Regions from separate parts of the Streptomyces sp. NPDC057486 genome, predicted to be linked through region 3. Evidence: riboswitches for the same ligand, from Rfam matches in the RefSeq annotation. Region 3 holds a riboswitch; each other region holds the start of a gene.
The links. A riboswitch is a leader RNA that binds a small molecule or an ion and turns the genes downstream of it on or off. The one in region 3 is predicted to bind cyclic di-AMP.

Region 1 (3,267 bases), on a different contig from region 3:
TGTTGAGGCGCCTCCCGGACCTACGGCTTGCGGTGGAACCTACCGATTTGCGGTGGCGTGGCGGGCTCATCATGCGTGGACTGCGCACGCTTCCGGTGGAGTTCGGTCCCGGCCTGCGTTCCGGTGGAAGTGACACTCTGTCAACTCTGTGACTTTCACGTGATCTGCGCTGCATCGACTTGTGACAAGCATTCGAGTGCCGCTACGTTCACCGTTCGACTCACCAGTCACTTGTCAGTCACACGGAAGGCAATCCCATGGGCTCCGCGAACGGCAGGCACCGTCGCCCTCGCCAGGCACCCGCGATCGTCGTCGCCGCAGGCGTGACCGGTTCGGCCATCGCCATCCCCCTGCTCGGCGCGGCCGGTGCGCACGCCGCCGGCGCCACGACCTGGGACCAGGTCGCAGAGTGCGAGAGCGGCGGCATGTGGAGCGCCGACCTCGGCAACGGCTTCTATGGCGGTCTTCAGTTCTCGCAGGACACCTGGAAGGCGTACGGCGGTAAGGCGTACGCCCCGCGCGCCGACCTCGCCAGTCGCTCGCAGCAGATAGCGGTCGCCGAGAAGGTCCTGGAGGACCAGGGGCCGAAGGCGTGGCCCAGCTGTGCGGTGATCTCCGGGCTCACGGAGGACGGGTCGTTGCCGGGGGTCGACCCGGGAATCGTGCCGTCGGCCGAACAGGGTGAGAACGAGGATGAGTCCGAGGCGCCGTCCGCCGAGGCGTCCGCCACGCCTTCGGACAAGGCGTCGCGCAAGCCGTCAGCCACACCGTCGTCCAAGAAGTCTGATTCATCCGACTCGCACCAGAAGTCTGGCTCGTCCAACAATGGGACGGGTGGCAAGCACCGCGGTGCGCCGGCCTCCGAGGTGAGCCAGGACACGGGCAGGGGCGGCGACCGGGACTCGGGTCGGCATGCTTCCCGCGGTAACAGTGAGGGGCGCGACACGCGCGCGGCGGCGACGGACGGCGATTACACCGTCCGGCCGGGCGACAGCCTCTCGGCGATTGCTGACGCACAGAAGGTTCCCGGTGGATGGCCCGCTCTCTATGAGGCGAACAAGGGTGCGGTCGGCGGCGACCCGGACCTCATCCTGCCTGGCCAGAGCCTCGAACTCGGCGCGAAGTCGAAGTGAGGGCAGTCTGATAAACAGCTAAAAGTACCCCAAAAATCGGGGTAGTTCAGGGACCTATGTCCGCTTATGCGTAAGTGAGACATGGGTCTCTTTGCGTCAACTGGCGTGTCGCGTCTGCCGGGTCCGTCCGCACGGCTCCTCACCTGCGAAAACACTGTGCGATCGGATGCATGTAAGGACTGATTGTCCGTTATGCCCATCTTTGAATGTCGAGGTTGCGTACGTTTACGGTCGGAACCGCTCGCACCGCGGGCCCCGTCGACCGTCACGCCGAATCCTGCCGTCGGTCGAAGGGAACAGACGCGTAAAGCGCCGTAGGCAGGAGCGGGGGACCCAGGTAAGCCGCCGGGCCCGACGGTCGAAAGACCGTCAGGACCGGCTCGGGGTGAAGTCGCGTGCTAGGACACGCGACCGGGCAACTCACTTGGCCCGAACCCGACAGCTCACCTCGTAGGCGTCGGTGAGGAGAAGTTCCATGCTGCTGAACAGCAAGGGCAAGCACCGTCGCCCGTCCAAGGCCGTCCGTGTCGCCACGCTCGCCGGCGTCACCGGTGCCGCCATCGCCGCTCCCCTGATGGGTGCGACCGGTGCCTCCGCAGCCTCCGTCGCCACGTGGGACGCCGTCGCCCAGTGCGAGTCCGGTGGCAACTGGTCCATCAACACCGGCAACGGCTACTACGGCGGCCTGCAGTTCTCGCAGTCCAGCTGGGCCGCCGCCGGTGGTACGCAGTACGCCCCGCGCGCCGACCTCGCCACCAAGGCTCAGCAGATCGCCACCGCCGAGAAGCTCCTCGACATGCAGGGCCCGGGTGCCTGGGGCTGCGCCGGCGCCGGCGGCCTGAAGAACGACGGTGTCGACCCGGGCGTCGACACCGGCTCCACCGCGCAGCAGAGCGCCCCGGCGCAGGAGTCGAAGCAGGCCGCGCCGAAGCAGGCCGAGCGCACCGAGGCCCCCGCCGCCTCCCGCGCGAACCGCGGCACCGCCCCCAAGGCCGCGGCCAAGAAGACCGTCACCACGCCGACCGGCGCGAAGGTCGCCAAGGGCGACGGCGAGTACAAGGTGAAGCCCGGCGACTCGCTCAGCAAGATCGCCGCGCAGCACGAGGTGAAGGGCGGCTGGCAGCAGCTCTTCAAGCTGAACAAGGACATCGTCGAGGACGCCGACCTGATCTACCCGGGTCAGCAGCTCCACCTGACGAAGTAGGACGGGCCTCCGTGGACACGGGCTCCCCGTAGATACGGACTCCCTCCTCCCCGAGCACCCCGACCCGGCGCGGATTCCCCCGTACGCGCCGGGTCGGGGTTCCTGCGTTCAGCGTTCAACTGTTGTCGTTACCGTCCAGTAGAAATCTGGATCTTTGCCCTGCTATGAGTGCCCTTGGGTCCTTTTTCGTCCCAGGAGGCGGGCGGTCGGCGGACCGAGGCGGCCCAGCCGGTTAGGCTCTTGTCGCAAGGCCAAAGCGACCCTGCACAACCAGCGTCATATCCCAGAAGGAGATGCCTCGTGCCGTCCATCGACGTCGTCGTAGCCCGGGAAATCCTCGACTCCCGCGGAAACCCCACGGTCGAGGTCGAGGTCGGCCTCGACGACGGCAGCACGGGCCGTGCTGCTGTTCCGTCCGGCGCCTCCACCGGTGCGTTCGAGGCCATTGAGCTTCGCGACGGTGACCCCAACCGCTACCAGGGCAAGGGCGTCGAGAAGGCCGTCCTCGCCGTGATCGAGCAGATCGGCCCGGAGCTCGTCGGCTACGACGCCACCGAGCAGCGGCTGATCGACCAGGCCATGTTCGACCTGGACGCCACCGAGAACAAGGGCTCGCTCGGCGCCAACGCCATCCTCGGCGTCTCGCTGGCCGTCGCACACGCCGCGTCCGAGGCCTCGGACCTGCCGCTGTTCCGCTACCTCGGTGGCCCGAACGCGCACCTGCTGCCCGTCCCGATGATGAACATCCTCAACGGTGGGTCGCACGCCGACTCCAACGTGGACATCCAGGAGTTCATGATCGCGCCGATCGGTGCGGAGTCCTTCTCCGAGGCCCTGCGCTGGGGCGCCGAGGTCTACCACACGCTGAAGAAGGTCCTGAAGACCAAGGGACTGTCGACCGGTCTCGGCGACGAGGGCGGCTTCGCGCCG
Region 2 (3,267 bases), on a different contig from region 3:
TAGATCGACTGGTCGGCGTCACCCACGACGCAGAGCTCGGCGGGGGCGTCGGCCTCTCCGGCCGGGCCGACCAGCTCGCGTACGAGCGTGTACTGCGCGTGGTTGGTGTCCTGGTACTCGTCGACGAGGACGTGCCGGAAGCGGCGTCGGTAGTGCTCGGCGACGTCGGGGAACGCCTGGAGCAGATGGACCGTCGTCATGATGATGTCGTCGAAGTCCAGTGCGTTGGCCTCGCGCAGCCGGGACTGGTACATCGCGTACGCCTGGGCGAGCGTCTTCTCGAAGCCGTCCGCGGCCTGGCCGGCGAAGGTCTCCTCGTCGATCAGCTCGTTCTTCAGGTTCGAGACCTTGGCCGTGAACGACTTCGGCGGGAAGCGCTTCGGGTCGAGGTCCAGATCGCGGCAGACCAGGGCCATCAGCCGCTTGGAGTCGGCCGCGTCGTAGATCGAGAACGACGAGGTGAAGCCGAGCCGCTTCGACTCGCGGCGCAGGATCCGCACGCACGCGCTGTGGAACGTCATGACCCACATGGCGTTGGCGCGCGGTCCGACGAGCTGCTCGACGCGCTCCTTCATCTCGCCCGCGGCCTTGTTGGTGAAGGTGATCGCGAGGATCTGGCCGGGGTGCACGCCCCGCTCGGCCAGCAGGTGGGCGATCCGGTGGGTGAGCACCCGGGTCTTGCCGGAGCCCGCGCCGGCGACGATGAGCAGCGGCGATCCGGCGTGAACGACCGCGGCGCGCTGCTCGGTGTTCAGCCCGTCGAGCAGGGCGGCGGAGTCGATGGCGGGGCGGTGGGCGCCGTCCCGGTAGTACGCGTCCCGGTGCGGCGGGGGCGCGTCGAAGACACCCGCGAAGAGGTCCTCCGGCACCGCTTCGGGTGCGGAGTCCTCGGGGGGCGGCGGGGGTTCTTCCTCCGAGTGCTGGAGGCCGGCCAGGAAACTGTCGTCAAAGAGGCTGCTCATCGCCTCACGAGTCTAGGGCGACGCACCGACACTCTGCGGCCGCATGGGAAAGCGCGACCGGAAGGCACCTACGCACGGAGAGCGCCCACCCACGCCCCGTAAGGGAATCGGGGCCCGGACCGCCTCCTCCGACCTCTCTTCACCAAGGTCACGAAAACGTATCGGGCATATCGAACATCAAGCTTCACAGCGGCACCACGGTTGGCTAGCGTGCTCCGTCGGGCGGCCCGTACCCCCTTGAGGCGAACCACGCCGAGCGGGCTCCCCCGCCGAATCCGCGCTGCCCACAGGGAAGTTCGGAACCGGGGACCCACATGCGAAACCGGGGTGAATCGGTCTGTATCCCCACTCGGACCGTAGGGCAGCCTTCCGTTCCGCCCGAACCCGACAGCTAACCCGGTAGGCGGTCCACGGAAGGAGATGCCGGCTTTGGCATCGCATCGCAAACCGCGCAGCCGGGTACGCACCACCACCCCCGCCGTCGGGCTCACGACGGCCGCACTGGCAGGCGTGACCCTGCTGTCGACCCAGAGCGCCACGGCCGCCCCGAGCGCACCCAAGCCCAGCATCGAGGACGTGCAGAAGAAGGTCGACGACCTCTACCGGCAGGCGGGCACCGCGACCCAGCAGTACAACCAGGCGAAGGAGGCCTCCGCCAAGCAGCGCGGCAAGGTCGACGCCCTGCTGGAGGACGTGGCCGAGCGCGCCGACAAGCTGAACGAGGCGCGCAGAACACTCGGCAACTACGCGGCCGCGCAGTACCGCACCGGCTCCATCGCCCCGACCGCCACCTTCTTCCTGGCCGACGACCCGCAGTCGTACTTCGACCAGAACCAGCTGATGAACCGGATGACCGCCCAGCAGCAGAAGGCGGTCACGGACTTCCGTACGCAGCAGGCAGCGGCGGCGAAGAAGCGCGCCGAGGCGACGAAGAGCCTGGAGACGCTCACCGAGTCCCAGGCCACGCTCCGGACCAGCAAGCAATCCGTCCAGAAGAAGCTGGGCGAGGCGCGCACGATGCTGTCGAAGCTGACGGCCGAGGAGAAGGCGCGGCTGGCGGCACTGGAGCGCGAGAAGGAGGCGGAGGCCAAGCGCAAGGCGGAGGAACTCGCCCGCCGGCAGGCCGCCGCCAAGGCCGAGGCGGACCGCAAGGCCCAGGAGGCGGCGAAGAAGGCCGCCTCCACCAGCGGCACGGGCACGGGGGCGGGCACGGGCACGGGAACCGGGACCGGGACCGGGACCGGCTCGGACACCAGTGCCACCACGAAGGCCGAGAAGGTTCTCGCCTTCGCCCGCGCCCAGATCGGCAAGCCGTACGTCTGGGGAGCGACGGGCCCCTCCTCGTACGACTGCTCAGGGCTGACCCAGGCCGCCTGGAAGGCGGCGGGCGTCGACATCCCCCGCACCACCTGGGACCAGGTGAAGATCGGCACCCGGATAGCCACGGCCGACCTGCAACCGGGCGACCTCGTCTTCTTCTACGACGACATCAGCCACGTCGGTATCTACAAGGGCGACGGCATGATGATCCACGCCCCGAAGCCCGGGGCGAACGTCCGCGAGGAGTCGATCTACTACATGCCGATCTACGGCAGCGTGCGCCCGGCGTGACGCCGAGCTCCTCCAAGGAGTGAGCCCCTGCCGGGTCCGGCAGGGGCTCGCTTCTCGTGCGGGTGGGTCCGGCTCAGGTCCAGAGTGTCGCGATGAAGATGTTGGCGACCGTCAGTCCGCCGACCGCCGCGAACACGCCCTTCTCGACCTTCTCCTCGTCCCGCTTGATGTAGACCAGCGCGAGGATCACCACCAGGACCGCCAGCTTCACGCCGATCTTGATGTTGTTGACCGGGTGGTCGTCGGCCTGGTTGAGCCCGACCAGCGCGACACCGGTGACCAGCATGGTCAGCGCTCCGTGCAGCATCGCCGGGACGAAGCGTGCCGTGCCCGCGCCCATCGCCTTCATCTGGGTCAGGAAGCCGCCCAGGAGGGCGGCGATGCCGATGATGTGCAGCGCGACGAAGACATTGATGAGTACGTCCATGAGGCCGCAGCCTAGCCGGGGCCATATCACCCCTCTTCGGCGAGGTGGGGGCTACCCGGCATTTCGCTCGCATCTGTACCAATTGCCTGACTCTGACGGAATTTTCCAGTCACTCGGCGACAATACATTGCCAAATTCGGGCAATAGCCGTCATTGCGACTCTTCCTCGCGCCCCGGGCTTAGCGTCCCTGTCCAGGTGGCCGGCTTCACCACCGCTCCGCACCCGGACGGCAGCCCGGTCACCCCGCCGAGAAATCCGGCGGCGGG
Region 3 (3,267 bases):
GCTGCGACTCCTCCCCCTCGCAGCACGGTACGAAGCACGCACGCGAGGCAGGACATCCCTTCCTGGCCAGCTTCGAGCCGGGGGAGAACTGGCTCTGGAACATCGAGACCGAGGAATATTACGAGGGATTGGAGCTGCTCCCGCCCACCTCGCACCCGGTCGACCAGCCGACCCCGGGACCCCGGGACAAGGTCCCCTCGGACTGGGAGCAGCAGCTGCACTGAAGCCGCGCTCCTCAGCCACCGGCAGACATATGGGTCCTCAGGCACGGATCGGTCGTCCCGTCGGGACAGGCGAGACGGCCGATGTCCCAGCCGGCGCGCCCCGCTCCGGCCTGATAGGCGCTTTCGTAGAAGGCGAGAACGGCCGCACGGGGATCGCTCTCGGTGCGGGCCGCGTCGTACGGCAGCACCGCCAGATGGCTGCCGCCGCGATCCACCCACTGCGCCGACACCGGAGTGAGCGGTTCCTCCGCCAACCGCGCCGGTTCGGGAGCGGTGTACGAGTAGAACGCGGGAGCGGCGAACTTGTCGTCACCGAACCAGAATCCGAAGCTGATCACTTCTCGGGAGTAGGCCTCCCGCGTCACCGGGTCGACCTGCTGGGGCTGGTCGATCTGACGCTCCGAAAAGCGGGTGTGGGCGATATCGAAGGTGTGCCAGAAATGGTGCACGGGACTGACTTTCCCCGAAAACCGCGCCGCGAATTCCTCCAGTACCAGTGCCACTTGACTGAGAACCTGCCAATACCGGTTGGCGTGTTCGGGATCGTATGCCGCGTGCTGGGTGTCCTCGGCGAACGGCCGCTCGGCGTCGGGCAGATCAAATGGCCTGGGCACGTTGATATCCACCTTGATGCCCAGTGCTTCCAGGGCGGCCATGACCTTCTTGTGGAAGGACGCCACAGACTGGCCCGAAAGTGGGAACGAGACCGTCACACCGTCCAGTCTTGTGATGACGAGGCGATGGTCGACGAAGTCGAAGTCCACCGTGAAAATCGGGTTGCCGTCGATCTGCCCCATGGGGCGGGTGGTGATACCGCGGCCGGTGAGGTGAAACGGAACGTTCCACCAGTGATTGCGCCGGACGCTGGCCGCGAGACGGATCTTTCCGACGACCTGCGCGAAGCGGTGGAGCGTCTCTTTGGTGTCACGCCACTCGGCGAGCGGCATGGGCGGGAACAGCTCCATCGCCATCACTTCTTTCGTGCTGCCGGACGGTCCCGGTGGGCGGGCAGGGCGTTCTTCCGCACCATCATGGCCATGCCGAAGGCGTACGGCACCTCGTGCGGCCGTCGTGGTGTCGTTCGTGTGAACCTGCGCGACCAGGCCGGGGTGGGCGGCCACTCGTGCGCCGCAGTCGGCGCAGATGCGTGACGTGCGACTGGCCCCGGTCGCCTCGTGGGAGGCGACCTTCCCGACGAGTCGGAGGCCCGAGGGCCTGTCCGTCGAAGCCAATATCTGCTAAATGTCGGAATTTTGGCGATTAAGGGAAGTTGCTCGACTGTCCGATGCATGCGAAACCCTCACGGGTCGGGGTCTTACGGGTCGGGCAAATCGCCCTTTTCGGACTGAGTGGTGAGAGTCACCTTTCGGGCGCGCGGACGCAGCGGCGTGCCGCCCGGTTCCCTGCTGCGCCAAGAAAGTTGGCTTCGTGGGCCGGGGTGGATCAGGTGAAATTCCGCGACTCGATCTTGTAAATGAATTGTGATCGAGAAATGGGGGCTTGTTCAGGTCGGAGTTTCTCGCCTACGGTCACCGTCAATCCGGATGGAACGCCGAATCCTGCCGCCGTCCGGTAACCCGACCATTCACGTACGGCAGGAGCGGGGGACCCAGGCAAGCCGCCGATCCGGTATCCGGAACGGCTAGGGGTGAAGTCGTATTCCCATACGGCGAGGCAACTCCAGCCTCAACCCGACAGCTCACCTCGTAGGCGACGGAGAGGAATGCGCCATGCCCGCAATGGGTAACCACCGTCGTCGTAAGTCCGGTTCGCTGACTCGCGGAATCATTGCCGTGAGCACGGGCGGAGCCGCTCTGGCTCTTCCGATGATCGGGGCCACCGTTGCCTCGGCAGCGCCGGCGCAGTCTGTCACCGCCGTCGCCAATGCGGTGGCGCCCGCTGCCGCCCCCGCCAAGCCGACTGCCGTGCGGGCGGCTACGCCCTCCACCTATTCCGTGATAGCCGGTGACACCCTTTACAAGATCGCCCTGAGTCAGTCCGTGAGCGGCGGTTGGCAGCAGCTGTACAAGGACAATCGAGCGGTCATCGGAGCCGACCCCGGCGTGATTCACCCGGGCCAGAAGCTCACCATCGGCGCCAAGGCCGCGCCCGCGGCGGTCGAGTCCACGACGGCCGCGAGCACCGCCGCTGTGGTCACCCCCAAGCCCACGACGTACACGAACGACCTCGACGGCTGGATCAAGGAGTCGCTGGCCGTCATGGCCAAGCACGGCATCCCCGGCAGCTACGACGGGATCCACCGCAACATCATGCGCGAGTCCTCGGGCAACCCCCGGGCCATCAACAACTGGGACTCGAACGCAGCCAAGGGCACGCCGTCCAAGGGTCTCCTGCAGGTCATCGACCCCACCTTCCGGGCCTACCACGTGCCCGGTACGTCGATGGACCCCTACGACCCGGTCGCCAACATCACGGCCGCGTGCAACTACGCCGCTGCCAAGTACGGCTCGATCGACAACGTGTTCGGGGCCTACTGACCCCCGGTTGCGTCGATTCGGGAATGACGGGTGGCGAAGGTCCGACAGGGCTTCGCCACCCGTTCCCGTCGGTCCTGTCCTCCTGCCGCGCGGTCCGGGGCGACGCGTGACGTTGCGTGTCCGGGTCCCTCGATCGGGTGCATATTACCCGCAGGTATGTAGTGACTTGACACGCAAACAGCAGTAGAACCAGTTTCACTCTGAAGAGAGTGAGGCGTGTCACATGAGTGACTCTACCATGCATGATGCAGGCACCGAGGGTGTTTCGCGTCGAAGATTCATCACAGGAACTGGTTCTATTTTAGGAGCCGTGGCCCTCGCGGGTCACACCATCCCGGCCCGGGCCGGGATCCGCTCCGCAGCCGCTCCGATCGACTCCGGAGCCCATGTCCCGGCCCTGGTGATCGGCACCGGATACGGCGGCTCCGTCGCCGCACTGCGTCTCGCCCAGGCAGGCGTCGACGTGCACATGATCGAAATGGGCATGGCCTGGGACACCCCCGGCCCGGACGGCAAGATCTTCGCCAACACGACCTCCCCGGACA

Region 1: it holds a riboswitch for cyclic di-AMP, as region 3 does, so the genes downstream of both, ACFU6I_RS09875 (transglycosylase family protein) here and ACFU6I_RS14005 (transglycosylase SLT domain-containing protein) in region 3, are expected to answer to the same signal.
Region 2: it holds a riboswitch for cyclic di-AMP, as region 3 does, so the genes downstream of both, ACFU6I_RS24730 (NlpC/P60 family protein) here and ACFU6I_RS14005 (transglycosylase SLT domain-containing protein) in region 3, are expected to answer to the same signal.

What each region holds. Positions count from the first base shown of each region.
Region 1 covers NZ_JBHVEE010000014.1:56,319-59,585, reverse strand. Annotated here, with positions in the region: gene ACFU6I_RS09885 (cytochrome P450) at 1-152, shown strand, start outside; gene ACFU6I_RS09880 (transglycosylase family protein) at 258-1,133, shown strand; cyclic di-AMP (ydaO/yuaA leader) riboswitch at 1,434-1,605, shown strand; gene ACFU6I_RS09875 (transglycosylase family protein) at 1,609-2,337, shown strand; gene eno (phosphopyruvate hydratase) at 2,638-3,267, shown strand, end outside.
Region 2 covers NZ_JBHVEE010000055.1:28,045-31,311, reverse strand. Annotated here, with positions in the region: gene pcrA (DNA helicase PcrA) at 1-962, opposite strand, end outside; cyclic di-AMP (ydaO/yuaA leader) riboswitch at 1,220-1,384, shown strand; gene ACFU6I_RS24730 (NlpC/P60 family protein) at 1,383-2,573, shown strand; gene ACFU6I_RS24725 (hypothetical protein) at 2,647-3,000, opposite strand.
Region 3 covers NZ_JBHVEE010000023.1:69,936-73,202, reverse strand. Annotated here, with positions in the region: gene ACFU6I_RS14015 (UBP-type zinc finger domain-containing protein) at 1-224, shown strand, start outside; gene ACFU6I_RS14010 (DUF5996 family protein) at 236-1,189, opposite strand; cyclic di-AMP (ydaO/yuaA leader) riboswitch at 1,765-1,950, shown strand; gene ACFU6I_RS14005 (transglycosylase SLT domain-containing protein) at 1,955-2,722, shown strand; gene ACFU6I_RS14000 (GMC oxidoreductase) at 2,946-3,267, shown strand, end outside.